4 regions of the Pseudomonas sp. S3_C06 genome follow, and region 2 is predicted to be linked to each of the others. Evidence: predicted binding sites of a transcription regulator. Region 2 holds the regulator's gene; each other region holds the start of a gene.
What was found. The regulator FliA, encoded in region 2, starts transcription of late flagellar genes. The targets are predictions, from matches to a motif close to CTAAAGTTTNNNNNNNNNNNGCCGNTAA.
Positions count from the first base shown of each region.

Region 1: flgM (flagellar biosynthesis anti-sigma factor FlgM) is a predicted target of FliA. The motif match lies at 4,825-4,852, and genes of this name have one in related genera.
Region 3: AB4N44_RS03455 (methyl-accepting chemotaxis protein) is a predicted target of FliA. The motif match lies at 4,845-4,872, and genes of this name have one in related genera.
Region 4: AB4N44_RS11160 (flagellar protein MotY) is a predicted target of FliA. The motif match lies at 2,087-2,114, and genes of this name have one in related genera.

Region 1 is NZ_CP162747.1:2,240,510-2,247,851, reverse strand. It holds gene AB4N44_RS09825 (sensor histidine kinase) at 1-136, shown strand, start outside; gene AB4N44_RS09820 (glutamine synthetase family protein) at 337-1,578, shown strand; gene AB4N44_RS09815 (MFS transporter) at 1,648-3,039, shown strand; gene AB4N44_RS09810 (flagellar brake protein) at 3,112-3,858, opposite strand; gene AB4N44_RS09805 (flagella synthesis protein FlgN) at 3,947-4,414, opposite strand; gene flgM (flagellar biosynthesis anti-sigma factor FlgM) at 4,463-4,789, opposite strand; gene flgA (flagellar basal body P-ring formation chaperone FlgA) at 4,938-5,699, opposite strand; gene AB4N44_RS09790 (chemotaxis protein CheV) at 5,782-6,714, shown strand; gene cheR (protein-glutamate O-methyltransferase CheR) at 6,761-7,342, shown strand, end outside.
Region 2 is NZ_CP162747.1:5,706,887-5,714,228, forward strand. It holds gene flhA (flagellar biosynthesis protein FlhA) at 1-226, shown strand, start outside; gene flhF (flagellar biosynthesis protein FlhF) at 238-1,578, shown strand; gene fleN (flagellar synthesis regulator FleN) at 1,695-2,525, shown strand; gene fliA (RNA polymerase sigma factor FliA) at 2,522-3,262, shown strand; gene AB4N44_RS25395 (chemotaxis response regulator CheY) at 3,429-3,800, shown strand; gene AB4N44_RS25400 (protein phosphatase CheZ) at 3,819-4,607, shown strand; gene AB4N44_RS25405 (chemotaxis protein CheA) at 4,662-6,932, shown strand; gene AB4N44_RS25410 (protein-glutamate methylesterase/protein-glutamine glutaminase) at 6,982-7,342, shown strand, end outside.
Region 3 is NZ_CP162747.1:804,841-812,182, reverse strand. It holds gene AB4N44_RS03480 (heme utilization protein) at 1-281, opposite strand, end outside; gene AB4N44_RS03475 (adhesin) at 355-930, opposite strand; gene AB4N44_RS03470 (hypothetical protein) at 932-1,384, opposite strand; gene AB4N44_RS03465 (AAA family ATPase) at 1,742-2,266, opposite strand; gene pnuC (nicotinamide riboside transporter PnuC) at 2,263-2,826, opposite strand; gene AB4N44_RS03455 (methyl-accepting chemotaxis protein) at 3,083-4,717, opposite strand; gene AB4N44_RS03450 (undecaprenyl-diphosphate phosphatase) at 5,022-5,852, shown strand; gene AB4N44_RS03445 (DUF1294 domain-containing protein) at 5,849-6,277, shown strand; gene AB4N44_RS03440 (MmcQ/YjbR family DNA-binding protein) at 6,399-6,758, opposite strand; gene AB4N44_RS03435 (LysR substrate-binding domain-containing protein) at 6,755-7,342, opposite strand, start outside.
Region 4 is NZ_CP162747.1:2,549,056-2,556,397, forward strand. It holds gene AB4N44_RS11155 (argininosuccinate synthase) at 1-979, opposite strand, end outside; gene AB4N44_RS11160 (flagellar protein MotY) at 1,109-2,020, opposite strand; gene pyrC (dihydroorotase) at 2,181-3,227, shown strand; gene rnt (ribonuclease T) at 3,224-3,901, shown strand; gene AB4N44_RS11175 (peroxiredoxin) at 3,980-4,582, opposite strand; gene AB4N44_RS11180 (bacterioferritin-associated ferredoxin) at 4,897-5,115, shown strand; gene bfr (bacterioferritin) at 5,317-5,790, shown strand; gene grxD (Grx4 family monothiol glutaredoxin) at 5,975-6,316, opposite strand; gene AB4N44_RS11195 (molybdopterin oxidoreductase family protein) at 6,414-7,342, opposite strand, start outside.

The sequences.
Region 1 (7,342 bases), 3.2 Mb from region 2:
TGGCAGCACCGGACTCGGTTTGTATTTCGCCAACCGCATCGCAGCGCTGCATCAGCGCAACGGTGTTGAAGGTCGCACCGAAATCCGCAACGGCGGTCCACTCGGTGGCGGGGTGTTCAGCCTTTATCTGCCGTGACGCGCCTTTTTGTTTGACGCTGCTTGATATTCCGAACAGCCGAAGCCTATTTTGTACGGGTCGCCGTTCGCGGCTCGCACAATAACAAGGATTGCGTCATGACAACCGATGGCCAGCGTTCACTCGCGCAGCGATTGACGGGCATTGATGAGATTGAATGTGTCACGCCGGATTTGAACGGCGTACCCCGGGGCAAAGTGATGACCGCCGAGGGTTTCCTCGAAGGGCGGCGTTTGCAACTGGCGCGGGGCGTGCTGTTGCAATGCATTATGGGCGGTTACCCGGCAGCGCGGTTTTATGGCAGCGATGACGGCGATCTCGCACTGATTGCCGAGCCGACCCAGATCCATCGCCTGCCGTGGAGCGACGACCCCCGAGCCCTGGCCATTTGCGATGCCGATGAACTGACTGGCGAAAGCTCCAATCTGTCGACCCGTGGCCAGTTGAAAAAAGTCATTGCCCGTTACGCTGCGCGCGGCCTGGCGCCGGTGGTGGCGACCGAGCTGGAATTCTTTGTCTTCGCCCCGAACACTGATCCGACCCAAGCGTTCCGTCCGCCGGTGGGCCTTGATGGTCGTCGCGAGGATGGCCAGTCGGCGTTCAGTGTCAGTTCCAATAATGGTCTGCGGCCGTTCTTCAACGAAGTCTATAAATGCATGGCGGCCCTCGGTTTGCCGCGCGATACCTTCATGCACGAGATGGGCGTCAGCCAGTTCGAGATCAATCTGCTGCACGGTGATCCGCTGCTGCTGGCCGACCAGACCTTTCTGTTCAAACACCTGCTCAAGGAAGTTGCGCTCAAGCACGGCCTGACCGTGGTGTGCATGGCCAAGCCACTGGCGCACACGCCGGGCAGTTCGATGCACATTCACCAGAGCATCGTTGACAGCAACAGCGGCAAGAATGTCTTCAGTGACGAGCAGGGTGAACCGACAGCGATGTTCCGCCACTTCATCGGTGGTCAGCAGGCAGGCATGGCTGATTTCACCGCACTGTTTGCACCCAATGTGAACTCCTATCAGCGTCTGTGCCATCCGTACGCATCACCGAATAACGCGTGCTGGTCCCACGACAACCGTGCGGCCGGGCTGCGCATTCCGGCGAGTTCGCCGGTCGCACGTCGGGTCGAGAACCGTTTGCCGGGCGCCGATGCCAATCCGTATCTGGCGATCGCCGCGAGTCTGGCCGCCGGCTTGCATGGGATCGAGCATGAGCTGGAACCGAGCGAAGCCATTCAGGGCGAGTTCGAGGTGCCGGACAATCTTTCGTTGCCATGTACTTTGCACGCCGCCCTCGAACGTCTGAAACGTAGTCAATTGGCCAGGGAACTGTTCGGACAGGAGTTCATCGAAGGCTACATCGCTTCGAAGACCATGGAGTTGACCAGCTTCTTTGATGAAATCACTCCCTGGGAACGGCGTGTTCTAGCAGCCCAGGCCTGACGAACCGTCGCCATCGGGCTATCGTTTTGGTAGCCCGGTCTTTACTGCAAGGAGCCGCTCGGAACGCCGATGCGCCAAATCTGGAAATCCTTTCGAGCGCTGTATTTCGCCTCGCTGATGATGTTGATCGGCTCGGGCCTGCTATCGACCTATCTGGCCCTGCGCCTGGCCGCTGACAACGTCGACGGGTTGTGGGTCGGTGCGTTGATGGCGGCCAACTATTTCGGCCTGGTGCTGGGCGGCAAGATCGGTCACCGACTGATTGCCCGGGTCGGGCATATCCGCGCTTATTCTGCCTGTGCCGGGATCGTCGGGGCGGCGGTGCTTGGCCATGGTCTGGTCGATTGGCTGCCGGCGTGGCTGGTGCTGCGGACCATTGTCGGTCTGGGCATGATGTGCCAATACATGGTGATTGAAAGCTGGCTCAACGAGCAGGCTGATGCCAATCAGCGAGGTCTGGTATTCAGCGGTTACATGATTGCGTCTTACCTTGGCCTGGTGCTGGGTCAATTGATTCTGGTCATGCACCCCGGGCTGGGTCTGGAGCTGTTGATGCTGGTCGCGCTGTGCTTCGCGCTGTGCCTGGTGCCTGTGACATTGACTCGAAGGATTCACCCGGCGCCCCTGCATCCGGCGCCGATGGAGCCACGGTTCTTTATCAAGCGTGTGCCGCAGTCGCTGAGTACGGTGCTGGGTGCCGGTTTGATCATCGGTTCGTTCTATGGTCTGGCGCCGCTGTATGCCTCGCAGCAGGGGCTGTCGACCGAGCAGGTCGGTCTGTTCATGGGTAGCTGCATCTTTGCCGGGCTGTTGGTGCAGTGGCCGCTGGGCTGGTTGTCCGACCGTTATGATCGGGCGCTGTTGATTCGCTGCTTCGCCGGGTTTCTCGCACTGGCTGCGTTGCCGCTGGCCATCCTGCCGCAGGTGCCGCTGGAGGTGTTGTTCGGCGTTGGCTTCTTGTGTTCGCTGGTGCAGTTCTGTCTGTATCCGCTGGCGGTGGCGTTTTCCAACGACCATGTCGAAGGTGATCGGCGGGTATCGCTGACGGCGATGCTGTTGGTGACTTACGGTGTCGGCGCGAGCATCGGGCCATTGCTGGCGGGTGTGCTGATGAAGCTGTTTGGCAGTCAGAGCCTGTATGCGTTTTTCAGTTTCTTCGCACTGGTGCTGGTGTGGCGGATCCGGCCGAAAGCCGTGACCAATCTGCATCAGGTCGACGACGCGCCACTGCATCACGTGGCCATGCCTGACAGCATGTCCAGCTCGCCACTGGTGGCAGCGCTTGACCCTCGGGTAGACGAGCAGGTGGTGCAGGAGCAGATGGTGCAGGACCCTGTGCAAGCGCCGCCGACTCCCGAACCGGAGCCTGACGCCGATGCTCAGCCAGAAACTGCAGCAGAGGCGGAGCCGGATAGTGGCAACGACAAGCCCGCGCCAGATCTCAGTGGCGGCAGACCTTGAGCTGAACAAAAAACACCACGCATAAAAAAGGGCAGCCCCGCCAGGGACTGCCCTTTTTATTGTCGCTGCAAATCACATATCGTCTTTGTCGAAACGGCGTGCTTCACGTTGCAGCTGATAAACGAAACGCTCAACGTTGCGTGCAGCCTGACCACTGATGTTGTGGAAGCGCAGGCCGGCGAAGGTGATGTTGAGTTTTTCTTCGAAGTGCAGATAACGCAGTTCGACGGAGGTTGGCTGGTTGCCGAACAGCGGCGGGGCGATCAGGCGGTCATAGACCTGGCCCAGTTGCAGACGATCAGTGATATCGCCTTCGAAACGCAGCTTGCAGCCGGTCGCGGAGATATCCAGCAGTTTGCCGTTGATTGGCGCCTTGAGCTTTTCGCCGCCCAGTTCAACGCTGACCAGATCAGTCAGTTTCAGCGCGGCGCGGAAAGCATTGCGGCGCTGGTGGTAAACCACTTCGGTCGGTAGCTCGCCGGTGTAGAAGCGATCACCCTCGGATTCCTCGATATTCAGCGTGCCGGTGCACTCCCAGGCAATGCGCACACCGTCATGAAAACCTTCGACCTTGAACGGCTCACCGGCCAGCAGAAAGCGTTCGCCATCGCGCGGGATCATTTCGTCCAGAGCGATCGAAGCGCTGTCGCGGTCGACCTTGATCAGGTAGCTCTGAAAACGCTGGCTGCGCTCATGGAAGGTGATGATCAGCGGATCGTGGCTTTCTTGCAGCTGGCGCAGGTTGCTGGAGATTTCCAGTGGCGTGGTAAGCACCTTAGGGGGCTGCGGAGCATCATCCGCGCTGAGGGCGTTGGACACGGTTTATCAATCTCCAGACAAAATATGACGACTAGCCAGCATTTTGCCAGCATGTTCCGCGGGTTGATAGAGCTGGCGCATCAACGGCTCATGCCTGGCTGAGCGGACGCGGTACGGCGGGTTTGGCAAATGTACCGCTGGCGTTATAAAGCGCTGGCGCTTCACCACCGGTAAGGATCTTCAGCTGATTGGCCGTGGCGGCCTGCTGGATCTGGATCGACTGGCCATTTTTGACGTTGGCCGCCTGGCATTGAGCGATCAGATCGGTCAGGGCATCGCCCTGGCTCAGCAACTGATCGCCAATGCTCGACTGGCCAGCCAGTTGCTCAAGACCTGAACGATCGGTTGGCAGGTTGAGGCTGGCAAGGATTTCGCTGCGCTTGCGGCCATGCTGTTCAAGCAGAATGATCAATGCCTGTTTGTGCGCCAGAATTTCTTCGAGCAGTGGCATGTCGCGACCGTGCAACGCGAGGGATTCGGTTTGCAGCAACTCCAGCAATTGTTGAGCTGGAGCAAAGTCGTCGTTGATCAGTTGCAATAAATTAGTGTCGTGCATGGCTGGCCTTGGGTTTTAAGCGTCCAAAAGCCTGGCGCAGGCAAAGGCCTAGCGCTGGGCTTCGAAGTTGAGCAGTTTGCTGGCTACACGGTTGCTGTCGACTTTATAGCTGCCATCGGCAATCGCGGCTTTCAACTCGGCCACACGGGCTTTGTCGACAGCAGGCTGATCGCGCAGCTTGTCAGTGACCTTCTGCAACTGTTGAGCCTCATTGCTGAGGTGTACCGATTCCCCGCTTTTTGCGGTACTGGCCGTTTCGGCCTGGGTATTCAGCGGCGCAGAGGTACCGGTTTCGGCGGTTTCCTTGGCGTTGCTGGTACGTGTACTGCCCGTAAGTGACGAGGAGCTGTTCAAACGGCTGAAATCGATGACCATGATAAAAACCTCTGGGAATTTGGACGCTTGCCATGTTTTCGGCCACCCTCTGGAAAACTTTAGGCACATTTACAATGAGCCTTGCATGCGCCGGCGCGTGTCCTGCTGCGGCACAGTTTAGGGAACAGCCGGGGTCAGCGCCAGTTTTCTACATCGCCACTTCCACTTGGCCGGGCGCGGTGACTTGCGCCTTGATGACCCGTTGCGAATTGAGGTTTTTCACGCGTATCTGTTCTTTCAAACCGCCATTGGCCAGTGCTTCACCGGGCATGCGCACGGCCAGCGTACCGCTGCGTGCGGTGATGACCACTTGATCGCCCTTGCGAACCACTTCGGCCTGTTCCAGATGAACCAGGGTAATCACCTGATCGGCGACCGTTGGTCGGGTTAATTTCTGCCCGATCGCTTCGTCTACCGAAGTCAGAAAGCCTTGGTTGATCGTGCTTACGTCGCGCTCTCGCAAGGTCACGTCCTGTGGCTCGATAATCCCTGCGCGTTTCAGTGGCCGCGTGGTCGTCACAATCTCGCGAAACAGGCGGACTTGAGCGGGCACGAACACGGTCCAGGGCGAGGCGCCTTCACAGCGGACCTTCACCGTGACCCGGCCCAACGGACGTGCCGGGCTCTCCAAAGTCGCTGTCAATTCCTTGTCGCACATAGGCATGCGCATACGGGGGTCGAGCTGGTTTACTTCGATTTCGTAGCGACCTTCCGTTTGACTGGTAGCCAGATAGTCTTCTACGGTGAACTCAAGAAAGCCCTGAGTGACGCCGATAAGCATGTCAGGCAAGGTAACCGCATCAGCAATGGCAGGGCTGCCAGCGAAAAAGCAGCAGACGGCTGACATCGCGCAAAGGCTTTTGCGAGCGCGGGAGGTCAGGTGTCGGAAAAATGTCGTTTGAGCGTTCATACGAGTTAAAAAGCAAGCGCCGTGCCGTTTAGCAATGAATGTGCGTCGCAACAACACTTGGCGTTGGTGTAGGAGTCTGGGCATGGCTGGTGTAATGGATTCGGTGAACCAGCGCACGCAACTGGTGGGGCAGAATCGCCTGGAGTTGTTGTTGTTCCGTCTTGACGGTCAGCAGCTCTATGGAATCAACGTGTTCAAGGTGCGGGAAGTGTTGCAGTGCCCGTCGCTGACGTTGATGCCCAAGTCCAGTCCTGTCGTGTGCGGGGTGGCAAATATCCGGGGGGCGACCATTCCGATCCTTGATCTGGCAATGGCCACCGGTTCCGGAGCGTTGAAGGACAAGAACAACCCGTTCGTGATCATCACGGAGTACAACACCAAGACCCAGGGTTTCCTGGTCCGCTCGGTGGAGCGCATCGTCAACATGAACTGGGAAGAGATTCATCCGCCGCCCAAGGGCACGGGTCGCGATCATTACCTGACCGCTGTGACTCGGGTGGACAATCAGTTAGTCGAAATCATCGACGTCGAGAAAGTGCTGGCGGAAGTTGCGCCGACACCGGAAGCGATTTCGGTGGGCGTGGTCGATGTCGAGACCCAGACCAAGGCACTGTCTTTGCGTGTCTTGACGGTCGATGACTCATCGGTGGCGCGCAAGCAGGTCACGCGTTGTCTGCAGACGATCGGTGTCGAAGTGGTGGCGCTGAACGACGGCAAACAGGCGCTGGATTACCTGCGCAAGCTGGTCGACGAGGGCAAGAAGCCGGAAGAAGAGTTCCTGATGATGATTTCCGACATCGAGATGCCGGAGATGGACGGGTACACCCTGACGGCGGAAATCCGCGGCGACGCACGCATGCAAAAGCTTCATATCATCCTGCATACTTCGTTGTCCGGGGTATTCAATCAGGCGATGGTCAAGAAAGTCGGTGCTGATGACTTCCTGGCCAAGTTCCGCCCTGATGACCTGGCATCCCGGGTAGTCGACCGGATCAAAGCAGCAGATATCAGCTGAGGGCGCTTTGCCCTTGGCGGTCAACACGATTTAAGAGGCGGCATCATTGTCTACGGGTAATTTGGATTTCGAACAGTTCCGGGTCTTCCTGGAAAAAGCCTGTGGCATTTTGCTCGGTGAAAACAAGCAGTACCTGGTCTCGAGCCGTCTCAACAAACTGATGGAGCAGCAAGGCATCAAGTCCCTGGGTGAGCTGGTTCAGCGCATCCAGACCCAGCCGCGCAGCGGTTTGCGCGAGCAGGTGGTCGATGCCATGACGACTAACGAAACCCTGTGGTTTCGTGACACCTATCCGTTTGAAGTCTTGAAGAACAAGGTGCTGCCTGAAGCGATCAAGGCCAGCCCCAACCAGCGTCTGCGGATCTGGTCGGCCGCCTGCTCGTCGGGCCAGGAACCGTACTCGCTGTCGATGTCGATCGATGAGTTCGAGCGCACGAATCTTGGCCAGTTGAAGATGGGCGTGCAGATTGTCGCCACCGACCTGTCCGGTCTTATGCTGACCAACTGCAAGACCGGCGAGTACGACAGTCTGGCAATCGGTCGCGGTTTGTCGCCGGAACGTCTGCAGCGTTACTTCGACCCGAAAGGGCCGGGGCGCTGGGTGATCAAGGCACCGATCAAGAACCGC
Region 2 (7,342 bases):
GCTGGAGCCAAGCATGGCCGAGAAGCTGCAGCGTTCGCTCATCGAAGCGGCGCAGCGTCAGGAAATGCAAGGTCAGCCGGTGATCCTTTTGGTCGCTGGCCCGATCCGCGCGATGCTCTCGCGCTTTGGCCGCCTCGCAGTCCCTGGGCTGCATGTGCTGGCCTACCAGGAAATACCGGACAACAAGCAAGTGACCATCGTTGCGACAGTAGGGCCCAACGGCTGAGGTAGTGGTTTATGCAAGTTAAGCGTTTCTTTGCCGCCGATATGCGTCAGGCCATGAAGCTGGTTCGTGATGAGCTGGGCGCTGATGCCGCCATCATTGGCAACCGCCGCATTGCTGGCGGTGTCGAGCTGACGGCGGCACTGGATTACAAATTGTCGGCGCTGGCGCCACGGGTTCCGAACATGGAACTCGAAGACGAGCTGCGCAAGACTCAGTCGCGCATCGTCACCGCCCAGGCCGAACTGAGCCTGCGTGGCGAAGCCGACGGCAACAGCAATCGCCAGATCTTCGCCGGGCTGCCATTGACGGCCGGCCTGCCGCTGACTGCCGCTGAACCGCTGAGCGAGCCGACCTACGCCGCACCGGCGCGTCCGGCCCCGGCGCCTGCGCAGTCTTCCGGCGGCGTTGATCCGCGTGCACTGGATTCGATGCGCTTTGAATTGAACAGCCTGCGCGAGCTGATGGAAGTTCAGCTCGGCACCCTGGCCTGGAATCAGCTGCAAGGCAGCCGTCCGGCGCAAGCCAACCTGTATCGCCGTCTGCAACGTATCGGTCTGTCCGGCCCGTTGTCGCGCGATCTGCTGGCGATGATCACTGATATCGAGGAGCCGCGTCAGGCCTGGCGCATGCTGCTTGCGCACCTGGCGCGGATGATTGCCGTACCGGAAGTCGAGCCGCTGGAAGAGGGCGGTGTGATTGCCATGGTCGGCCCGGCCGGCATGGGCAAGACCACCACGCTGGCCAAGCTGGCCGCGCGTTATGTGCTGAAATACGGCGCGCAGAATGTCGCGCTGGTGAGCATGGACAGCTTCCGCATCGGTGCGCAGGAACAGCTGAAGACGCTGGGCCGCATTCTCAATGTGCCGGTGACTCACGTCGATCCGGGCCAATCGCTGGTGCAAGCGCTGGATCCACTGCTGCGCAAACGCGTGGTATTGATCGATACTGCCGGCCTGCAAGCCAGTGATCCGGCCCTGCGCATGCAGCTCGAAAGTCTGGCCGGGCGTGGCATCCGTTCAAAAAATTATCTGGTCTTGGCAACCACCAGCCAGAAACAGGTTCTAACCGCCGCTTATCACAGTTACAAGCGTTGCGGGCTTGCCGGCTGCATCCTGACTAAACTGGATGAAACGGCCAGCCTTGGCGAAGTGTTGAGCCTGGCGATCAGTCATGAATTGCCGGTCGCGTACCTGACCGATGGCCCACGGATTCCGGATGATTTGCATCTGCCGCGCCGTCATCAATTGGTCAGCCGCGCCGTCAGCGTGCAAATGCAGGAAGAACCCAGCGAAGAAGCCATGGCTGACATGTTCGCTGATATCTATCACAGCCCGACCAAGCAGGTAGGCTGAGGTATTCATGAACAGTTTTTGTACCTACATCGATGGTCTGCCATGCATTGTTCCGGTTGTGAACGCGCAGCCAGTAATGTGGCCTCCGTCTATGCAAGACAAGGTAAAGAAATAACATGGGCAGCATGCATCCCGTACAGGTGATCGCGGTGACCGGCGGCAAAGGTGGCGTCGGCAAGACTAACGTGTCAGTGAACTTGTCTCTGGCGCTGGCAGAGCTTGGCCGTCGGGTCATGCTGCTGGACGCCGATCTGGGACTGGCGAACGTCGACGTTTTGTTGGGTCTGACCCCTAAACGCACATTGGCCGACGTGATCGAAGGCCGCTGCGAATTGCGCGACGTGCTGTTGCAAGGCCCCGGTGGCATTCGCATCGTCCCGGCCGCGTCCGGCACGCAGAGCATGGTGCACCTGAGCCCGGCGCAACATGCCGGTCTGATTCAGGCGTTCAGCGACATCGGCGACAATCTCGACGTACTGGTGATCGACACCGCTGCGGGTATTGGTGACTCGGTAGTCAGTTTCGTACGCGCAGCGCAGGAAGTGTTGCTGGTGGTCTGCGACGAGCCGACCTCGATCACCGACGCCTACGCGCTGATCAAATTGCTCAACCGCGATTACGGCATGAACCGCTTCCGCGTCCTCGCCAACATGGCGCAGAGCCCGCAGGAAGGGCGCAACCTGTTCGCCAAGTTGACCAAGGTCACGGATCGCTTCCTTGACGTGGCCCTACAATACGTCGGCGCCGTGCCTTACGACGAAAGCGTGCGTAAAGCGGTGCAGAAGCAGCGTGCGGTGTACGAAGCCTTCCCGCGTTCCAAGTGCGCACTGGCGTTCAAGGCGATCGCGCAGAAGGTCGACACTTGGCCGCTGCCCGCCAATCCGCGTGGCCACCTTGAGTTTTTCGTCGAGCGCCTCGTGCAGCAAACGGCAGGGCCCGTGCTATGACCGCAAGCGGTATGAACTACTACAAGAAGTCGGCACGTGACGCGCAGTACGAACTGATCGAGCGTTACGCGCCACTGGTCAAACGCATTGCCTACCACTTGCTGGCACGCTTGCCGGCGAGTGTGCAGGTCGAAGACCTGATCCAGGCCGGGATGATCGGCCTGCTCGAAGTCTCGACCAAATATGACGCCAGCAAAGGCGCCAGTTTCGAAACGTACGCGGGCATTCGAATCCGCGGCGCGATGCTCGACGAAGTGCGCAAAGGGGACTGGGCGCCACGCTCGGTTCACCGCAATACCCGTATGGTCAGCGACGCAATTCGCTCAATTGAAGCTAAAACCGGCCGTGATGCTAAAGATCACGAGGTTGCGGCCGAACTCCAATTGAGTCTCGACGATTACTACGGGATTTTGAATGACACCTTGGGCAGCCGCCTGTTCAGTTTCGACGACCTGCTGCAGGACGGCGAACACGAAGGGCTGCACGAGGATGGCGCGAGTGCTCATCTTGAGCCGTCACGCGATCTGGAAGATGAACGTTTCCAGGCTGCGTTGGCGGACGCGATTGCCAATTTGCCGGAGCGTGAGCGACTGGTGTTGGCGCTGTACTACGACGAAGAGCTGAACCTCAAGGAGATCGGTGAAGTCCTTGGCGTCAGTGAATCGCGGGTCAGCCAGTTACACAGCCAGTGCGCGGCCCGTTTGCGGGGGCGTTTGGGGGAGTGGCGAGCGCGCTGAAGGCAGTGTGGGGACACTGCGAACGAGGCTGGTGCGGTGGTGAACGGCACCGGTCTTGCTCTGTTGTGCTCCAGACAGTCTTCGAGTGCTGCGCCGATTGATTGAAGTGGCGCGTCCAGGTGCTGGGCGCGTTTAAGACTGCTTGGAGGTCGAATTGAACAAAGACATGAAAATCCTCATCGTTGATGACTTCTCAACGATGCGGCGGATCATCAAGAACCTGCTGCGTGATCTTGGGTTCACCAACACCGTCGAGGCTGACGATGGCGTCACTGCCATTCCGGTGCTCAACAGCGGCAGCATCGACTTTCTGGTAACGGACTGGAACATGCCGGGCATGACCGGTATCGACCTGCTGCGTCACGTGCGTGCCGATGAAAAACTCAAGCACTTGCCGGTGTTGATGGTGACGGCTGAAGCCAAGCGCGAGCAGATCATTGAAGCCGCTCAGGCCGGTGTAAACGGCTATGTAGTCAAACCTTTCACGGCTCAGGCGTTGAAAGACAAAATCGAGAAGATTTTCGAACGCATCGGCTGATGAACGCGCGGGGGAGCTATGGAGCATAACGAATCTTCACAGGGCGATTTCGAGTCGACCCTGAAAAAACACGCGGTCGAACTGGTCGAGAGCCTTGAAAAAGGCAGGTTCGGCGACGCTGTGCAACTGATCCATGAGCTCAATCAGACCCGTGACCGTGGCCTGTATCAGGAAGTGGGCAAGCTCACACGTGAACTGCACAGTGCGATCGTCAACTTCCAGATCGACCCGAACATGCCGCAGGCCGAGGAAGTGTCGCAAATCACCGACGCCACCGAACGCCTGGGCTATGTGGTCAAGCTGACGGAAGCCGCGGCCAACCGCACCATGGATCTGGTGGAAAGCGCCACGCCGGTGGTCAACAGTCTGGCTGATGAAGCGCAGACCTTGAGCGCCGATTGGGGTCGCTTCATGCGTCGCGAGGTCGGGGCTGAAGAGTTCCGTGAACTGGCGCGCCGGGTCGACGGTTTTCTGTCACGCAGCAGCACGGACAACCGTGCGGTGTCGAGCAATCTCAACGACATCCTGCTGGCCCAGGATTACCAGGACCTCACCGGTCAGGTGATCAAGCGTGTGACCCAACTGGTCACCGAAGTCGAAAGCAATTTGCTCAAACTCGTGCTCATGGCCAGTCAGGTCGACCGCTTTGCGGGCATCGAACATGACCGCGCCGCGATGCTTGCAGAAAAAGATCCACAAAAACATCTCTCGCAGGGTGAAGGTCCGCAGATTCATGCCGATAAACGAGAAGACGTTGTGTCCGGTCAGGACGATGTGGACGATTTGTTATCCAGCCTTGGATTCTAGTGTTTTGGAATTTTAGGTTTTTTGGGTTTTTAGACCTGTAGGAGCACCCCATTAATGAGCTTCGGCGCCGATGAAGAGATCCTTCAGGATTTCCTGGTTGAGGCCGGCGAGATTCTTGAGCAACTGTCCGAACAACTGGTCGAGCTGGAAAGCCGTCCGGATGACGCAGATCTGCTCAACGCAATTTTTCGCGGTTTCCACACTGTAAAAGGGGGCGCCGGCTTCCTTCAGCTCAATGAGCTGGTGGAGTGCTGTCACATCGCCGAAAACGTGTTCGACATCCTGCGCAAGGGTGAGCGTCGCGTTGATGCAGAACTGATGGACGTTGTCCTCGAAGCACTGGACGCGGTGAACAGCATGTTCACTGAGGTTCGTGAGCGTGCTCCGATCACCGCCGCCACCCCGGAACTGCTGGCCGCCCTGGCGCGTCTGGCCGAACCGCAATCGACGGACGCAGCCCCGGCTTCGCCGGTGGCCGAGATGATCGAAGAACTGGTCGTCGAAGGCGACTCGTCGGGCGACATCACCGATAACGAATTTGAGCAACTGCTGGACTCGCTGAACGCCGTCAAGGCTGAAGCTGAAGCCCCGGCCGCTGCTGCGCCTGCGCAAACGGCCGCTGAAGCCGCGAGCGATGAAATCACCGATGCCGAGTTCGAGTCGTTGCTCGATCAACTGCACGGCAAGGGCCAGTTCGCGGTGGACGCGGTTGCGCCAGCGGCGGCAGCCCCTGCGGCTCCGGCCAAGGGCGACAGCTCTGACATCACCGACGACGAATTCGAAGCTTTGCTCGATCAGTTGCATGGCAAGGGCAATTTTGCCGTGGATGCGCTGGAGTCGGCGATTGCTTCGGCACCGGCGCCGGCTGCTCCAGCGGCCGCCGCTGCCGGCAGTGATCTGATCAGCGATCACGAGTTCGAATCGCTGCTCGACGAATTGCACGGCAAAGGCAAGTTCACCGAAGTCGGCACAGCCGCTGCTGGCAGTGCTTCGACCGTCGCCACACCGGCTGCCAAGGCACCGGCCGCTGCTGCAGCGCCCAAGCCTGCCGCCAAGCCTGAGCCAAAAGCCGAAGCGCCAAAACCGGCTGCCGCTGCTGCACCGGCTCCGGCCCGTGCGCCGGCGACACCGCCACCGGAAAAACCGGCGAGCGAAGCCGAAACCACCGTGCGCGTCGACACGGCACGTCTCGACGAAATCATGAACATGGTCGGCGAGCTGGTGCTGGTGCGTAACCGTCTGGTGCGCCTGGGCCTGAACAGTGGCGATGAAGCCATGCAAAAGGCCGTGTCGAACCTCGACGTGGTCACGGCTGACTTGCAGACCGCCGTCATGAAGACGCGGATGCAGCCGATCAAGAAGGTCTTCGGGCGCTTCCCGCGTCTGGTTCGAGATCTGGCGCGTCAGCTGAAGAAAGAGATCAACCTGGAACTGGTGGGTGAAGAAACCGACCTCGACAAAAACCTTGTCGAGGCCCTGGCCGACCCGCTGGTCCACTTGGTGCGCAACGCCGTCGACCACGGCATCGAGTCGCCGGAAGAACGCGAAGCGTCGGGCAAGGCCCGTGGCGGTCGCGTGGTACTGGCGGCCGAGCAAGAGGGCGACCATATCCTGCTGTCGATTTCCGATGACGGCAAAGGCATGGACCCGAATGTCCTGCGCGCCATCGCGGTAAAACGCGGCGTGATGGACAAGGACGCGGCCGATCGCCTCAGCGATACCGAGTGCTACAACCTGATTTTCGCACCGGGTTTCTCGACCAAGACCGAGATCTCCGACGTCTCCGGCCGCGGTGTCGGCATGGACGTGGTGAAGACCAAGATTTCCCAGCTCAACGGTTCGATCAACATCTACTCGACCAAGGGCCAAGGCTCGAAGATCGTCATCAAGGTGCCGCTGACCCTCGCGATCATGCCAACCCTGATGGTCATGCTCGGCAATCAGGCGTTTGCGTTCCCGTTGGTCAACGTCAACGAAATCTTCCACCTCGACCTGTCGACCACCAACGTCGTCGACGGCCAGGAAGTGGTGATCGTGCGGGACAAGGCGCTGCCGTTGTTCTACCTCAAGCGCTGGCTGGTCAGCTCCGCCGCTCACGAAGAGCAGCGTGAAGGCCACGTGGTGATCCTTTCGGTGGGCACCCAGCGGATCGGCTTCGTCGTCGATCAACTGGTCGGCCAGGAGGAAGTGGTCATCAAGCCATTGGGCAAAATGCTGCAGGGCACTCCGGGCATGTCCGGCGCCACCATCACCGGTGACGGCCGCATCGCGCTGATTCTCGATGTTCCAAGCATGCTCAAGCGTTACGCCGCACGGCGTATTTGAATCCGGGGCGGCGGGGCGACAACGTCCCGCCGCACCTAATGGAGTGTTTATGGCAGTCAAAGTCCTGGTGGTGGACGATTCGGGTTTTTTCCGCCGCCGCGTCTCGGAAATTCTATCTGCGGATCCGAGCATTCAGGTGGTCGGCACTGCAACCAACGGTAAAGAGGCGATCGATCAGGCGCTGGCACTCAAGCCGGACGTGATCACCATGGACTACGAGATGCCGATGATGGATGGCATCACGGCAGTGCGGCACATCATGCAGCGCTGCCCGACCCCGGTGTTGATGTTCTCCTCGCTGACCCATGAAGGCGCCCGGGTAACGCTGGACGCGCTGGACGCCGGCGCGGTGGATTTCCTGCCGAAGAATTTCGAAGACATCTCGCGTAACCCGGAGAAGGTCAAGCAAT
Region 3 (7,342 bases), 1.8 Mb from region 2:
TTGAGCGAATCACTGGCATTAGCGTTGTTCAGAGTGCCCTGGTTTTTCACCACGTTGCCGTCGCTGTCTTGCACGTCAAGCACAGCGGCACCAGCGCCTGCGGTGATTTGCAGCAGTTGTTCCAGGGTTGGGCCTTTAGGCTGGTTATTACCATGGCCGTTACCGTGCCCGTTACCGTGACCATTACCATGATCGTCATCACGACCGCCTGCCTGTGCTGCGATTGCCATCACTGCTGCAAGTGCGAAAACCAGTGGTTTGAGAGCCATTGTAGGTTTCATGGTGTTTCTCCATCGTGCTTATTAGTTGGTTAAGTGTTGGTACTTTCTAATTGCACTGCTTTTGTTGTTTGGGTCAGTCAGCGACCCGGATGCTCAGGGTGTTAGCCATTCGGTTCCCCACCCCGGCACTCTGGTTCACCTGGATTACCCCGCGGCTGCCGGTGAAGGCCTGATCACTTGTCGTGACCTGGCGACTGCCGGGTGAGGTACCAGTTGCTCCTGAGCTCGGTAAAAGCGCCACGTTCTGTTGCGAAAGGGCACTGTCGTCAACGCTCTGCGGGGCAGCACTGATGCTGACGCGCGTCACATTGGCCATCTGGTTGTTGGCCCCGGCACCCTGGTTCACGCCCAGGATCCCGTTGCCATTGCTGAAAGAGGTGCCGCCGATGGTTGCGCTGGCGTCCATCGAGCGCGAGGCAGGTGTATCGATTTTCTGCATGACGCTGGTAGTGGCGTGGGATTCGGTGCCGATCGCCACAGCCTTGACGTTGGCCTGTTGCATTTGATCGCCAGCCGCCTGGTTGACGTTGAAATTGCCGCGGTACTGAACCCCGGAATCTTGAATGTTGGCCTTGTTCACTGAACCAGGTTCAGCAGCCATGGCAGTGGTGCAACCGAGCAGGGCAAGCAGAAGGAGTGAACGATTCATCTCATTGGCCTCCGGCCATGCGGGTCAATGGCGCAAGGCCGGAACTCATGGCGCGGTTGATCGTGCCGGAAATCGCGCCACCGGAACCGCCGCCGTGTCCTGCGCTCATGCCGGGCATGCCATTGGGATTGGTGACGGTATTGAGGCCTGGCAGATTGCTGCCGGCCTGGACATTGTTGACGGTGCGGAACGCGCTGCCGCTGGCGACACCGGCGAAGTCGCCGTCGCTCAATTCGGTGCTGTTCATGGTGGAGTTGATGCGTGCGGACGGATTGGCATTGACGGTGGTCGGGTAGGGGTCTTTGCCGCCATTGCGACCAATCGGGATCGGCTGGACATCGCGGTTGAGGACGATGACGCCATTGCCTTCTGCGTGGACATTGAAACTGAGCAATGTGCTGGCTGCTGATCCGATCAGCAGAAGGCAGGTCAAACCTTTTTGGATATTCCCCACGGCTGCAATTCCTTCTTCAGTGGGCTGGCCCGAGTCAGCGTTGTGAAGGAGAGAGCGAAAGCTGTGCCGCTTTTTAAATGTCGTTTGGTTTCAGATGCTTGCAAAAATCAGCCGCGCAGCTGATACACACACTGTTTCAGGATTGATACACGCGTGCGCGCGCCGACCTGTCTATTGGCTGAACAAAGCTCTGGAACGAGGGTTTGCGACGATGTGTTTCAACCGTGAAACAACGGCGATGACAAAACAGTGAACAGTGCTGAGACGGGCACTTTGCACCTCACGGAGTGTTTCAGGATCGGACACTTTGCCCCCAAAACAGGGGGGATCATTGGGGAAACTGACCCGTTGGCCGGGTCACTCCGCCAGCAGTTGCTCGACGGCGGCAAAAGCCTGTCGTTGGCGTTCGGCCCAATTGCCCTGAATGATCAGAAAGCGCTGATGGTGGGTTTCCAGCCAGTTTTGCGTGGACTGGTAAAACGCCAGACGCTCGTCCAGATCCGGTTGGCAGCGCTGACCGTCATCGGTCCAGTCGACCTGTTCCGGGGACAAGAGAAGGTGCAGGTCGTAATGCCGGGTCAGCAACTCGGATGCCAACCAGTCCGGGCAGTCACCGAACAGCGTCTGGCTCCACAGCATGTTGCTCAATAAGTGAGTGTCGAGAATCAGCAACGACGGCTGTTGCGCCCGCGCTTCATCTTCCCGTTGCAACTGGCCCCGAGCGATGGCAGGGATGTCGGCCAGGCAGGTGTCACGGGGATTGAGTTCGATAAAGCGGCGCACGTATTCATCCACGCGCACACCGCCAAAGCGTTGTTGCAGGCCCGCCGCCAGCCAGCTCTTGCCGGTGGATTCAGGCCCGGTCAGCACCACGACCTTCATGTGCGCAACGCCGGGTCAGCGCGCCATTCGCGAAAGCCTTGAATGGCCAGCAGAGTGAACAGACCGTACAGCGCAGCGGTCAGGTACAGCCCTTTATAGATGAACAAGCCGACAAAGATCACATCGAGCACAAACCACAACGCCCAGCATTGCAGGCGTTTCTGCGCCATCCACAGTTGCGCAACCAGGCTGAAACCGGTGAGCGCGGCATCGAGCCACGGTTGCGCGGCGTCGGTCCAGTGGGCCATGGCCGCGCCGAGCAGCAGGCTGCCGACCGCGCCAGCACCGAGGCCGATCAGGATAGAGCGTTGATCGAGGCGGGTGACCTCGCGGCCGTCATGCATCGTCCCGGCGCGAGTCCATTGCCACCAGCCATAGACTTGCAATGCGGCGTAAATCACTTGCAGCAACATGTCCGAGTACAGCTTCACTTCGAAGAAGATCCAGCTGTAGAGCAGCACCATGATCAGCCCGATCGGCCAGCACCACGGATTCTGTTTGACCGTCAGCCACACGGCGATCACGCCAAGGGCGGCGGCAAACAGTTCAAGCCCGGACATGGGGTTTCCTTGGGGGAAATTGAGGAGGGGGCGGATTGTACTGCATTGGGCCAAACCCCTCACCCTAACCCTCTCCCGGAGGGAGAGGGGACTGACCAAGTTGGATGTTCGAGATACGCCGACCTGATCTTTCTGCGTTGAATCCATAATCGACTCGATTTTTCAGGTCGACGTATAGCTTGAGACACCTCGGTCGGCCCCCTCTCCCTCCGGGAGAGGGCTGGGGTGAGGGGTGGGCTCACCAGAGTTACACGGGTCAGACGCGGAACTGGCGCAGGAGGGCGTTGAGTTGTTCGCTCAACTGGCCGAGGCGCAGGCTGGCGGCACTCGACTGCTCGGCCGCGATCGCCGTGCTGTGCGAGAGGCCAGCAGCCTGCGTCACGTTCTGATTGATGTCCTCGACCACATGCGCCTGCTGCAACGTAGCGCTGGCAATCGACGCATTCAGGCCATTGAGATTGCGCAGTGCCTGGCCGATGGCATTCAGACTGGCACCGGCCAGCCCGGCTTGTTCAATGGTCAATTGCGACGCCTTGCTGCTGTCACCGATCACCTTCACGGCCGCCTCGGAATGGTTCTGCAGGCGCTCGATCATCGACTGGATTTCCGCGGTCGACTTCTGCGTGCGCTGCGCCAACAAGCGCACTTCGTCTGCCACCACGGCAAACCCGCGACCTTGTTCACCGGCACGGGCGGCTTCGATCGCGGCGTTGAGTGCGAGCAGGTTGGTCTGTTCGGCAATCGAGCGGATCACTTCCAGCACGCTACCGATCTGGGTGCTTTCGGCCGCCAGGGTGCGAATCACTTCAACCGCTTGATCGATGGTGCCGGACAGCTTGTCGATCTGCTGCAAGCTGCCGTCGATGTTGATCTGGCCCTGTTGCGCCTGCGCTTCGGCGTCACGCATTTCGGCGGCGGCATGCTCGGCGTTCTTCGCCACATCTTGCACGCCATAGGTCACTTCGTTGATCGCCGTGGCCACCAGTTCCATCTGCTGCGATTGCTGCTGGCTGCGTTGCTGGGCCTGCGAGGCGTCGTTGCCCAGTTCGCTGGACGACTGGCCCAAGGCGCTGGCCGACACCTGCAAATCACCGATCACCCGCCGCAGTTTGGCGGTGAAGGCGTTGAAGTGATGCGCAAGCTCGGTGACTTCATCCCTGCCATGGGTATCGAGACTGCGAGTCAGGTCGCTTTCACCACTGGCAATGTTGGCCATGGCGTTCACGGTTTCTTGCAGCGGACGGACGATGCTGCGTGCGATCAGGATCACCAGCAGCGCCATGATCAGCGCAATCGCCAAACCGATGACCGAAGCCTTGATCATTTGGCCCTGGAATTCCGCCTGCACATCATCGACATAAACCCCGGAGCCGAGCACCCAGCCCCAAGGTTCGAACAGTTTGACGTAGGAAGTCTTGGCCACCGGCTCACTGGCGCCCGGTTTTGGCCAACGATAGTCGACCATGCCAGCGCCTTTGGCTCGAGCGATGGCAACCATTTCGTTGAACACCGCAAAGCCGTCCGGATCGCGGATCGCCGAGAGGTTCTGGCCTTCAAGTTTCGGGTTGGTCGGGTGCATGACCATCACGGGCGTGAGGTCGTTGATCCAGAAATAATCGCTCTGGTCGTAGCGCAGGCCGCGAATCGCCGTCAGTGCCTGCTTCTGCGCCGCGTCTTTGCTCAAAGTGCCGGCGGTTTCGAGGTCGTGGTAATAGGTCAGCAGGCCGCTGGCCGTCTGCACCACGTGCTGGGTTTTCTGGGCCTTGGCGTGATACAGGTCGTCGTGGATCTGCTTGAGCATCAACACGCCCAAGGTCAGCAACATGACCACCGCCACAATCAAGATGAGCCACAAGCGTCGGCTGATCGACACACTGCGCAAGCTGTTCATAACGCTGTCACTCCGGATTCTTTTTCTTGTAATAAACGACCGCCAGCATCCAACCACGATTTCGTGAGCGGGCATACGCGACCCAAGTCGTATAACGCGGCAGCGCTATTAAGGCTTGTCTGTTAGGATTTCGGCCCCGCGCGTGAAAACCTGAATCCAAATTGATATTTCACGGAATTTTGACCGTTTCGTGTGGATCCTGTGCGCGCGGAATCGGTACAGCCACAACCAGCTACGCTGATCGCAGTGAACGTAAAAAAATACTATCGGGGCATGCCGGCGCGCATCGCTCTTTGGGGGATTGATGGATCTTTGGACGGCCTTGCAGGCACTGATACTAGGAGTTGTAGAAGGGCTGACGGAGTTTTTGCCCATTTCCAGTACCGGACACCAGATCATTGTTGCCGACTTGCTCGAATTCGGCGGCGAACGAGCCATGGCGTTCAATATCATCATCCAGCTCGGCGCGATTCTCGCGGTGGTCTGGGAGTTTCGACGCAAGATCTTCGATGTGGTCATCGGTTTGCCGACCCAGCCAAGCGCACGGCGTTTTACCGCCAACCTGCTGATCGCGTTTCTGCCCGCTGTGGTGCTGGGGGTGATTTTTGCCGACCTGATCCACGAATACCTGTTCAACCCGATTACCGTTGCGACTGCACTGGTGGTGGGCGGCATCATCATGTTGTGGGCGGAAAAGCGTCAGCATGAAGTGCACGCCGAAACGGTCGACGAGATCACCTGGAAAGATGCCTTGAAAGTCGGCTTCGCCCAGTGTCTGGCGATGATTCCTGGCACCTCGCGCTCTGGCTCGACGATCATTGGCGGGTTGCTGTTCGGCCTGTCGCGCAAGACCGCCACCGAGTTTTCGTTCTTCCTCGCCATGCCAACCATGGTCGGTGCAGCGGTCTACTCGGGCTACAAGTACCGCGATCTGTTTGTACCGGCAGACTTCCCGGTGTTCGCCATCGGTTTCGTCACAGCGTTCATCTTCGCCATGATCGCCGTGCGCGGCTTGCTCAAGTTCATCGCCAGCCACAGCTACGCGGCGTTCGCCTGGTATCGGATCGTGTTTGGTCTGGTGATTCTGGCGACGTGGCAGTTTGGCTGGATCGACTGGGCGGCGGCCAAGCCATGAGTGACTCCCGCGCACGCCGGCCCGAAGGGCGACCTTCGGGCGGCAACATTCAGTACCTGAAATTGAAACTGCTGGTTCTGCTGATCGTCTGCGCGCTGCCGCTGTTCGGCTCGTTGTCGATGTGGCTGCGCGGGATTTCGCTGGTGCCGCTGGCCGCTTACGGGATCGTCAGCGTGCTAGCGTTCTTCATGTATTGGGCCGATAAGCGCAAGGCGCAGACGGCTGCCTGGCGTACACCGGAGAACATCCTGCATGCCGTAGAGCTGGCGGGCGGCTGGCCGGGCGCGTTGATTGCCCAGCAGGTGTTCCGGCACAAGACGCGCAAGGTGTCGTTTCAGGTTCTGTTCTGGGTGATTGTCGTGCTGCACCAAGTGTTCTGGATCGACCAGTTGTTTCTTGGCTCGAATCTGCTGACGCTGTTCTAAAGAACTGCAAAAAACCAATGTGGGAGCGAGCCTGCTCGCGAAGAGGCCGTGTCAGACAACATCATCGTTGAATGAAAGTCCGCTTTCGCGAGCAGGCTCGCTCCCACAGGGGGGATTGGGGTTAGAGCAATAATCCCACCTGGGTCTTTTTCGGCAACTTGCTCACCACCAACTGGTGCGAGCGCTGCAACAACCCGCGTAACTCCTCAGCACCCAGCGGGTAGGGCGGGTGCATGATGATCCACTGCGCCCGCGCCAGATACGGCGCAGGGTGAATCCCCGGGCGGTCGCAATGGCCGAGAAACAGATCCTTGTCGACCTTGAATGCCAGCGAATCACCGCGCAGTCCCTGCAAGGCAAACATCTTGTTGCCGGCAATCGAAAACACCCGCACGCCACCCCATTTGTAATCTTCCCGAGCGCCCGGCAATGCCAGGCAGAACGCCGCGACATCGGCTTCGCTCATCTTTCCCTTGCTCATAACAACCGCTCCCCACAGGCATTGAACGACTCGACCAGATGATCGATCCACGCGCGCACCGCCGGCATCACCCCGCGCCGATGCGGATACACCGCTTGCAGCCAGCCGCCGGGCAGCGACCACTCTGGCAGCAATTGCACCAAGGTGCCGTTTCTCAGTTCCTCTTCGCAGTACATCATCGGCAGCAAAGTAAAACCCTGACCCGCCAGCACGCAGGCTTTGCGCACAATAAAGTCATCGATGCCCAGGCGCGCTTCCATGTTCAGTTCAAAGCTGTGGCCTTGCTGATCGAGCAAGCGCACATGCACCATGCGATCCGCCTCCAGCGCGCCGAGCACGGGCAGGCTTTTGAGGTCTTGCGGATGGTTGATCGTTTGCCCATCGATAAATGCCGGACTGGCCACCACGACCATTTGCGCCTGGCGCAAACGCCGGGTCACCAACAACGGATCTTCGTCACCGTGCTCGCGCACACGCAGCGCGACATCAAAACCTTCGCCGACCAGATCGACCCGGCGATTGAGCAATACCACTTCCAGTTGCACCTGCGGAAATTTGCCTAAAAATTCGCTGATGACCCACGG
Region 4 (7,342 bases), 3.2 Mb from region 2:
TCAGACGCTCAGGGCTCCACCAGTAACCGGTGTAGATCAGACTGGCGTATTTCGGCATCAGCTCGTCTTTGAGGTGAGCGACTTCGCGGTCCAGGGTGATCGACTCGATGGCGCGGTGAGCGCGCAGCATGATGGTGCCGCCCGGGGTTTCGTAGCAACCACGGGACTTCATGCCGACGTAACGGTTTTCAACGATGTCGAGACGGCCAATACCGTGAGCACCACCGATCTTGTTCAGCGTCGCCAGCACGGTGGCCGGAGTCATTTCGACGCCGTCCAGTGCAACGATGTCGCCATTGCGGTAGGTCAGTTCCAGGTATTGCGCTTTGTCAGGAGCGTTCTCCGGGGAGACGGTCCATTTCCACATGTCTTCTTCGTGCTCGGTCCAGGTGTCTTCCAGCACGCCGCCTTCATAGGAGATGTGCAGCAGGTTGGCGTCCATCGAGTACGGGGACTTCTTCTTGCCGTGACGCTCGATCGGGATCGCGTGCTTCTCGGCGTAGTCCATCAGCTTCTCGCGGGACAGCAGGTCCCACTCACGCCATGGTGCAATGACTTTTACGCCTGGCTTGAGTGCGTAGGCACCCAGTTCGAAACGCACCTGGTCGTTGCCCTTGCCGGTGGCGCCATGGGAAATGGCGTCAGCGCCGGTTTCGTTGGCGATTTCGATCAGACGTTTGGCGATCAGCGGACGTGCGATGGAAGTACCCAGCAGGTACTCACCTTCGTAAACGGTGTTGGCGCGGAACATCGGGAACACGAAATCACGCACGAACTCTTCGCGCAGATCGTCGATGTAGATTTCTTTGACGCCCATGGCCTGAGCCTTGGCGCGGGCCGGCTCGACCTCTTCGCCTTGACCGAGATCAGCGGTGAAGGTCACCACTTCACAGTTATAAGTATCCTGCAGCCACTTGAGGATCACCGAAGTGTCCAGGCCGCCGGAATACGCCAGAACGACCTTGTTTACGTCCGCCATGCCATCACTCCACGGGGTTCTACGGAAAGCCGAGGAGTCTACCGCTCAAACGCGATAATTTACAGAGGCGCGACAGCTTAAGACGACAAAGCGACAGAATCTGTCGAGAGCGCGACGATGACCGGCGGGTCAGGAAGTCGCTGCAGTGCTGGCTGGTGTGCTCGCTTGAGGCGCAGGCGCGGGGCTGACCGGCGCCACGCGCGCCAGTTTCACATTGACCCGACGGTTCTTCGCGCGATTGGCCGCATTGGTGTTCGGCACAATGGGATATTGCTCGCCGTGGAAACGCACGGTGATCTGCGATTCCTGAATACCATTGGCCTTGAAGAAGTCGACGACAGCCAGCGCGCGGCGGCGCGACAGTTCGCGGTTGGTCAGGCGATTGCCGCTGTTGTCGGAATGGCCGTCGAGTTCGATGTGATTGACCGTCGGATCGGCCTTCATGAATTCGAGCATTACTTGCAGCCTGGCCTTGGCGGCGGCGTCGAGGTCAACGCCCTCGCCGGGGAAGCCGATCTGCGACTGTTTGATCTGGTCAAAATTCTGCGGCAGCAATTTCGCCACACACGTCTGGTAATCATTGAAGGCTTTGCTGAATTTGACCGGCAGCAAGCGAACTTCCGAGACGCGGCCGTCGCCCGAGGCACGGCGTACAACCGGGCTACGGCCGTCCAGCAGGCCACTGATCAGACCACCGGCCTGAGACTGCGAGCTGTTGAACAACACGTTGCCGCTGCCGAGCCTGACGCTGCCCAGGTTGATGTCGCCACGGCCCGGCTGCCAAGGCGCCGCCGCCGCGAGCAAGGTCGCTGAACCGCCGCCAAGCATGGCGTTGTAGGCATTCAGACGAAATATCGCCTGCTCACCGGCCTTGCGCACGAACTCACCCGAGCCGAAATCAGTGATCGGCTGGGTCAGACGACATTCGAACTTGTCGCCGGCGACCGTCCACTCAATGTTCTCCAGACGGGTCTGGTACGTGAGCGCCATCGCGGGAAGGCTGGCAAACACACTGAGCAAGGCTAAATAACGCTGGCGCACGGGAGGCTCCATTGGCTTCTGAAACACAAAGACCGATTCACACTATGTTTACGGCATACCTACGGGATATCGGAAGGTTCCGGCAAAACTTGATAGCGAGTGCCTGCAAGAGTCTTTTCCGGTAGCATTCGCCTCAGTTTGACCCGCCTGGAATCCCCTCATGTCCGACCGCCTGACCCTGCTGCGTCCCGACGACTGGCACATTCATCTTCGCGATGGTGCCGTGTTGACCAATACCGTTGCCGATGTTGCGCGCACCTTTGGCCGCGCCATCATCATGCCCAACCTGGTACCTCCGGTGCGCAACGCCGCTGAAGCCGACGGCTATCGCCAGCGGATTCTCGCTGCCCGCCCGGCCGGCAGTCGCTTCGAGCCGCTGATGGTGCTGTACCTCACCGACCGCACCCAGCCCGAAGAAATCCGTGAGGCCAAGGCCAGCGGTTTTGTGCACGCCGCCAAGCTGTACCCGGCTGGCGCGACCACCAACTCCGATTCCGGGGTAACCAGCATCGACAAGATTTTTCCGGCGCTGGAAGCCATGGCCGAAGTCGGCATGCCGCTGTTGATCCACGGTGAAGTTACCCGTGGCGACGTCGACGTGTTCGACCGCGAAAAGATCTTTATCGATGAGCACATGCGCCGCGTGGTCGAGCGTTTTCCGACGCTGAAAGTGGTGTTTGAACACATCACCACCGGCGACGCCGTGCAGTTCGTCAACGAGGCTTCGGCCAACGTTGGCGCGACCATCACCGCGCATCACCTGCTCTACAACCGCAACCACATGCTGGTCGGCGGGATTCGGCCGCACTTCTATTGCCTGCCGATCCTCAAGCGCAATACGCACCAGGAAGCCCTGCTCGACGCCGCCACCAGTGGCAGCGCGAAGTTCTTCCTCGGCACCGATTCGGCGCCGCACGCCCAGCACGCCAAGGAAGCCGCTTGCGGTTGCGCCGGCTGCTACACCGCGTACGCCGCCATCGAGATGTACGCCGAAGCCTTCGAACAGCGTAACGCGCTGGACAAGCTCGAAGCCTTCGCCAGCCTCAACGGCCCGCGTTTCTACGGCCTGCCGGCGAACACCGATCGCATCACCCTGGTTCGTGAAGAATGGACCGCCCCGACCAGCCTGCCGTTTGGCGAGCTGACCGTTATCCCGCTGCGCGCCGGTGAAAAACTGCGCTGGCGCCTGCTGGAGGAACACGCGTGAGTGAAGACCATTTCGACGACGAACTGGACGGTCAAAGTGGTGGTGGCGGTTCCCGTCACCCAATGGCAGCACGCTTTCGCGGCTACCTGCCGGTAGTCGTCGACGTAGAAACCGGTGGCTTCAACTCGGCCACCGATGCGTTGCTGGAGATTGCCGCGACCACCATCGCCATGGATGAAAAGGGTTTCGTTTACCCGGATCACACCTACTTCTTCCGCGTTGAGCCGTTCGAAGGCGCCAACATTGAAGCGGCAGCGCTGGAGTTCACCGGGATCAAGCTCGATCACCCGCTGCGCATGGCCGTCAGCGAAGAAACCGCACTGACCGACATCTTCCGTGGCATTCGCAAAGCGTTGAAGGCCAATGGCTGCAAACGCGCGATTCTGGTTGGCCACAACAGCAGCTTCGATCTTGGCTTCCTCAACGCCGCCGTTGCGCGTCTGGACATGAAGCGCAACCCGTTCCACCCGTTCTCCAGCTTCGATACCGCGACACTGGCCGGTCTGGCATACGGTCAAACCGTACTGGCGAAAGCCTGCCAGGCCGCCGACATCGATTTCGACGGTCGTGAAGCGCACTCGGCGCGTTACGACACCGAGAAAACCGCTGAGCTGTTCTGCGGCATCGTCAACCGCTGGAAACAGATGGGCGGCTGGGAAGACTTCGACGACTGATTGTTGGTCGTCGGGTAAATCCCGCACATGAAAAAACCGGCCACAGGGGCCGGTTTTTTTGTACCTCGACGTTGCGCCTTACAGGGCAGCAGCGTTCTCGGTCAGGTAGGCAGCAACGCCTTCTGGCGAAGCGTTCATGCCTTTGTCGCCTTTTTTCCAGTTGGCAGGGCAGACTTCACCGTGCTCTTCGTGGAATTGCAGAGCGTCGACCAGACGGATCAGCTCTTCCATGTTACGGCCCAGCGGCAGGTCGTTGATGATCTGCGAGCGGACAACGCCTTTGTCGTCGATCAGGAACGCGCCACGGAAAGCCACGCCGCCTTCGGATTCAACGTCGTAAGCCTTGGCGATGTCGTGCTTCATGTCGGCAGCCATGGTGTATTTCACCTGGCCGATACCGCCATTGTTCACTGGAGTGTTGCGCCATGCGTTGTGAGTGAAGTGCGAGTCGATCGACACAGCGATCACTTCAACGTTGCGTGCCTTGAAGTCAGCCATGCGGTTGTCCAGAGCGATCAGCTCGGAAGGGCAGACGAAGGTGAAGTCCAGTGGGTAGAAGAACACCAGGCCGTATTTGCCTTTGATGGCCGAGGACAGGGTGAAGCTGTCAACGATCTCGCCATTGCCGAGTACGGCCGGGACGGTGAAGTCAGGGGCTTGTTTGCCTACGAGTACGCTCATTGATATCTCCTGGTGTAAAAACTTGAAGTTCAGGGTTCGCGCCAGCCTGCCACCCTCAGGCGACAGCCCTGTGACACGAACCCCCTTCGCAAGGGCCGACCATCATACACTGCGAATTTGGCCTGTCCTTAACGGTTTTTTAAAGCAGGCGCAGAACGGCGCTGCATTTACGGGGCCAGGCAAATCGCCAGTAATCACCGTTCGTCAGTCACCGCGCTCAATCGGCTAAAGCCTTCCGAAAGCACTTTGACAATCATTCTCGTTAACATTAAGATCCATCGCAATTGAGTCACAACCAGCGACGGTTCTCACTTATGTATGTTTGTCTCTGCACTGGCGTCACCGACGGACAGATCCGCGAAGCGATCTATGAAGGTTGCTGCAGCTATAAAGAAGTTCGCCAGGCCACCGGCGTCGCCAGCCAATGCGGCAAATGTGCCTGCCTTGCCAAGGAAGTCGTACGCGAAACCCTGACCAAGCTGCAAACCGCTCAGGCCGCGATCCCCTATCCGGTAGAATTTACTGCTGCGTAATAACACCCCATTTCAAAGAACCGGACTTATGTCCGGTTTTTTTATGCCTGTAAATCAATTGCTTAGGCTCCAGACGCGGAACACAAACATTCTTATTCCGATTAATTTTCATATATTATTCAATAACTTAGGTTTGACACTTATAAGTACGAAGCTCAAACTCCGCCTTATATACAGCTATTACAGGGCAGGACTCCGATCATGAAAGGCGACATTACAGTCATCCAGCATCTCAACAAGATCCTTGCCAATGAGCTGGTCGCGATCAATCAGTACTTCCTGCATGCACGCATGTATGAAGATTGGGGCCTGAACAAGCTCGGCAAGCACGAATACAAAGAATCCATCGACGAGATGAAACACGCGGACAAGCTGATCAAGCGCATCCTGTTCCTCGAAGGCCTGCCGAACGTGCAGGATCTGGGCAAGCTGCACATCGGCGAGCACACCAAGGAAATGCTGGAGTGCGACCTGCGTATCGAGAAGACCGGCCACGCTGACCTGAAGACCGCGATCGCGCATTGCGAGACCGTCGGTGACTTCGGTAGCCGTGAACTGCTTGAAGACATTCTCGAATCCGAAGAAGAACATATCGACTGGCTGGAAACCCAACTGGGCCTGATCGATAAAGTCGGTCTTGAGAACTATCTGCAATCGCAGATGGGCGAAGAGTAAGAGCTGCCGAAGGCTGCGATCTTTTCAGATTGCACCGGCAACTTGCAGTAACGTTTCGAACGCACTAAAAAGCCCCGCCCTCTTTCGAGTGGCGGGGCTTTTTATTGGCTGGAGATCAAAAGATCGCAGCCTCGTTTCACTCGACAGCTCCTACACCAGCAGCTGTCGCATGAAACCTGGTCAATCAGGCTTCGGACTTGTTCGCCGCTGCCGCTTCAACAGCCGACTTGATGGTGCTTTGCAGCGAACCGTCTGCAGCCATCTCGGTCATGATGTCGCTACCGCCGACCAGCTCACCGCCGACCCACAGTTGCGGGAAAGTCGGCCAGTTGGCGTATTTAGGCAGGTTGGCGCGGATTTCCGGGTTCTGCAGGATGTCCACGTACGCAAACTTTTCGCCACACGCCATCACAGCCTGTGCAGCTTTCGCAGAGAAGCCGCACTGCGGGGCATTCGGCGAGCCTTTCATGTAAAGCAGAATGGTGTTGTTGGCAATCTGCTCTTTAATCGTTTCGATGATATCCATGGAGCACCTCGGCTGAACTTTCCGACTCATGGGTCGGCACGGTGACGCATTGTAACGGAATCCCGAGCGCCATGCTCGGTCTCCCCGACAGTCATGCTCAAGCCGCAGCCACCGTCACCGGCACGCCATTCAACGCTGCATTGCCGGACAACTCGTCGAGCTGACATTCATCAGTCAGGTCGTTTGCGCTCGAGCCAGGCTGACTACTGGCAATCGCCATCTGCACGCCTGGCCGTGCATGACCCCAGCCATGTGGCAGGCTGACCACACCTCTCATCATGTCGAGGCTGCCGAGCACTTCGACTTCGATTTGCCCGACCCGCGAACTGACGCGCACCCATTGACCATCGTTGAGCCCGCGGCTGGCAAGATCGTCCGGGTGCATCAGCAACTGATGACGCGGCTTGCCCTTCACCAGACGGTGATAGTTGTGCATCCACGAATTGTTGCTGCGTACGTGGCGACGACCAATCATCAACAGTTCATCTGCAGCGGGCGCCTGCAACGCGGCGAAGCGTACGAGGTCAGCGAGAATCTCTGGCGGCGCAGCCTGCACATGTTGGTTCGGTGTTTTCAGGCGCGAGGCCAGATTCGCTTTCAACGCGCCCAGATCAATACCATGGGGATGATCGAACAGCGTCGCCAACGAGAGTTTCTGCTCGGAGGCGTCACCGTACAGGCCCATGCGCAAGCCCATGTCGATCATCTTCGCCGGCGGCATGGTCGGCTTCAGCTCTTTACCGGTCTTCTCGGCAAAGGCCTTGGCCAGGCCAACAAAAATCTCCCAGTCATGCAGCGCGCCTTCAGGCTTGGCGAGAATTGCACGATTGAAGCGAGTCACGTTACGTACCGCGAACAGGTTAAACGTGGTGTCGTAGTGATCATTCTCCAGCGCCGAGGTCGACGGCAGGATCAAGTCGGCGTAACGCGTGGTTTCGTTGATGTAGAGGTCAATGCTGACCATGAACTCCAGGCCGTCCAGCGCTTGTTCCAGTTGCCGCCCGTTCGGCGTCGACAACACCGGAT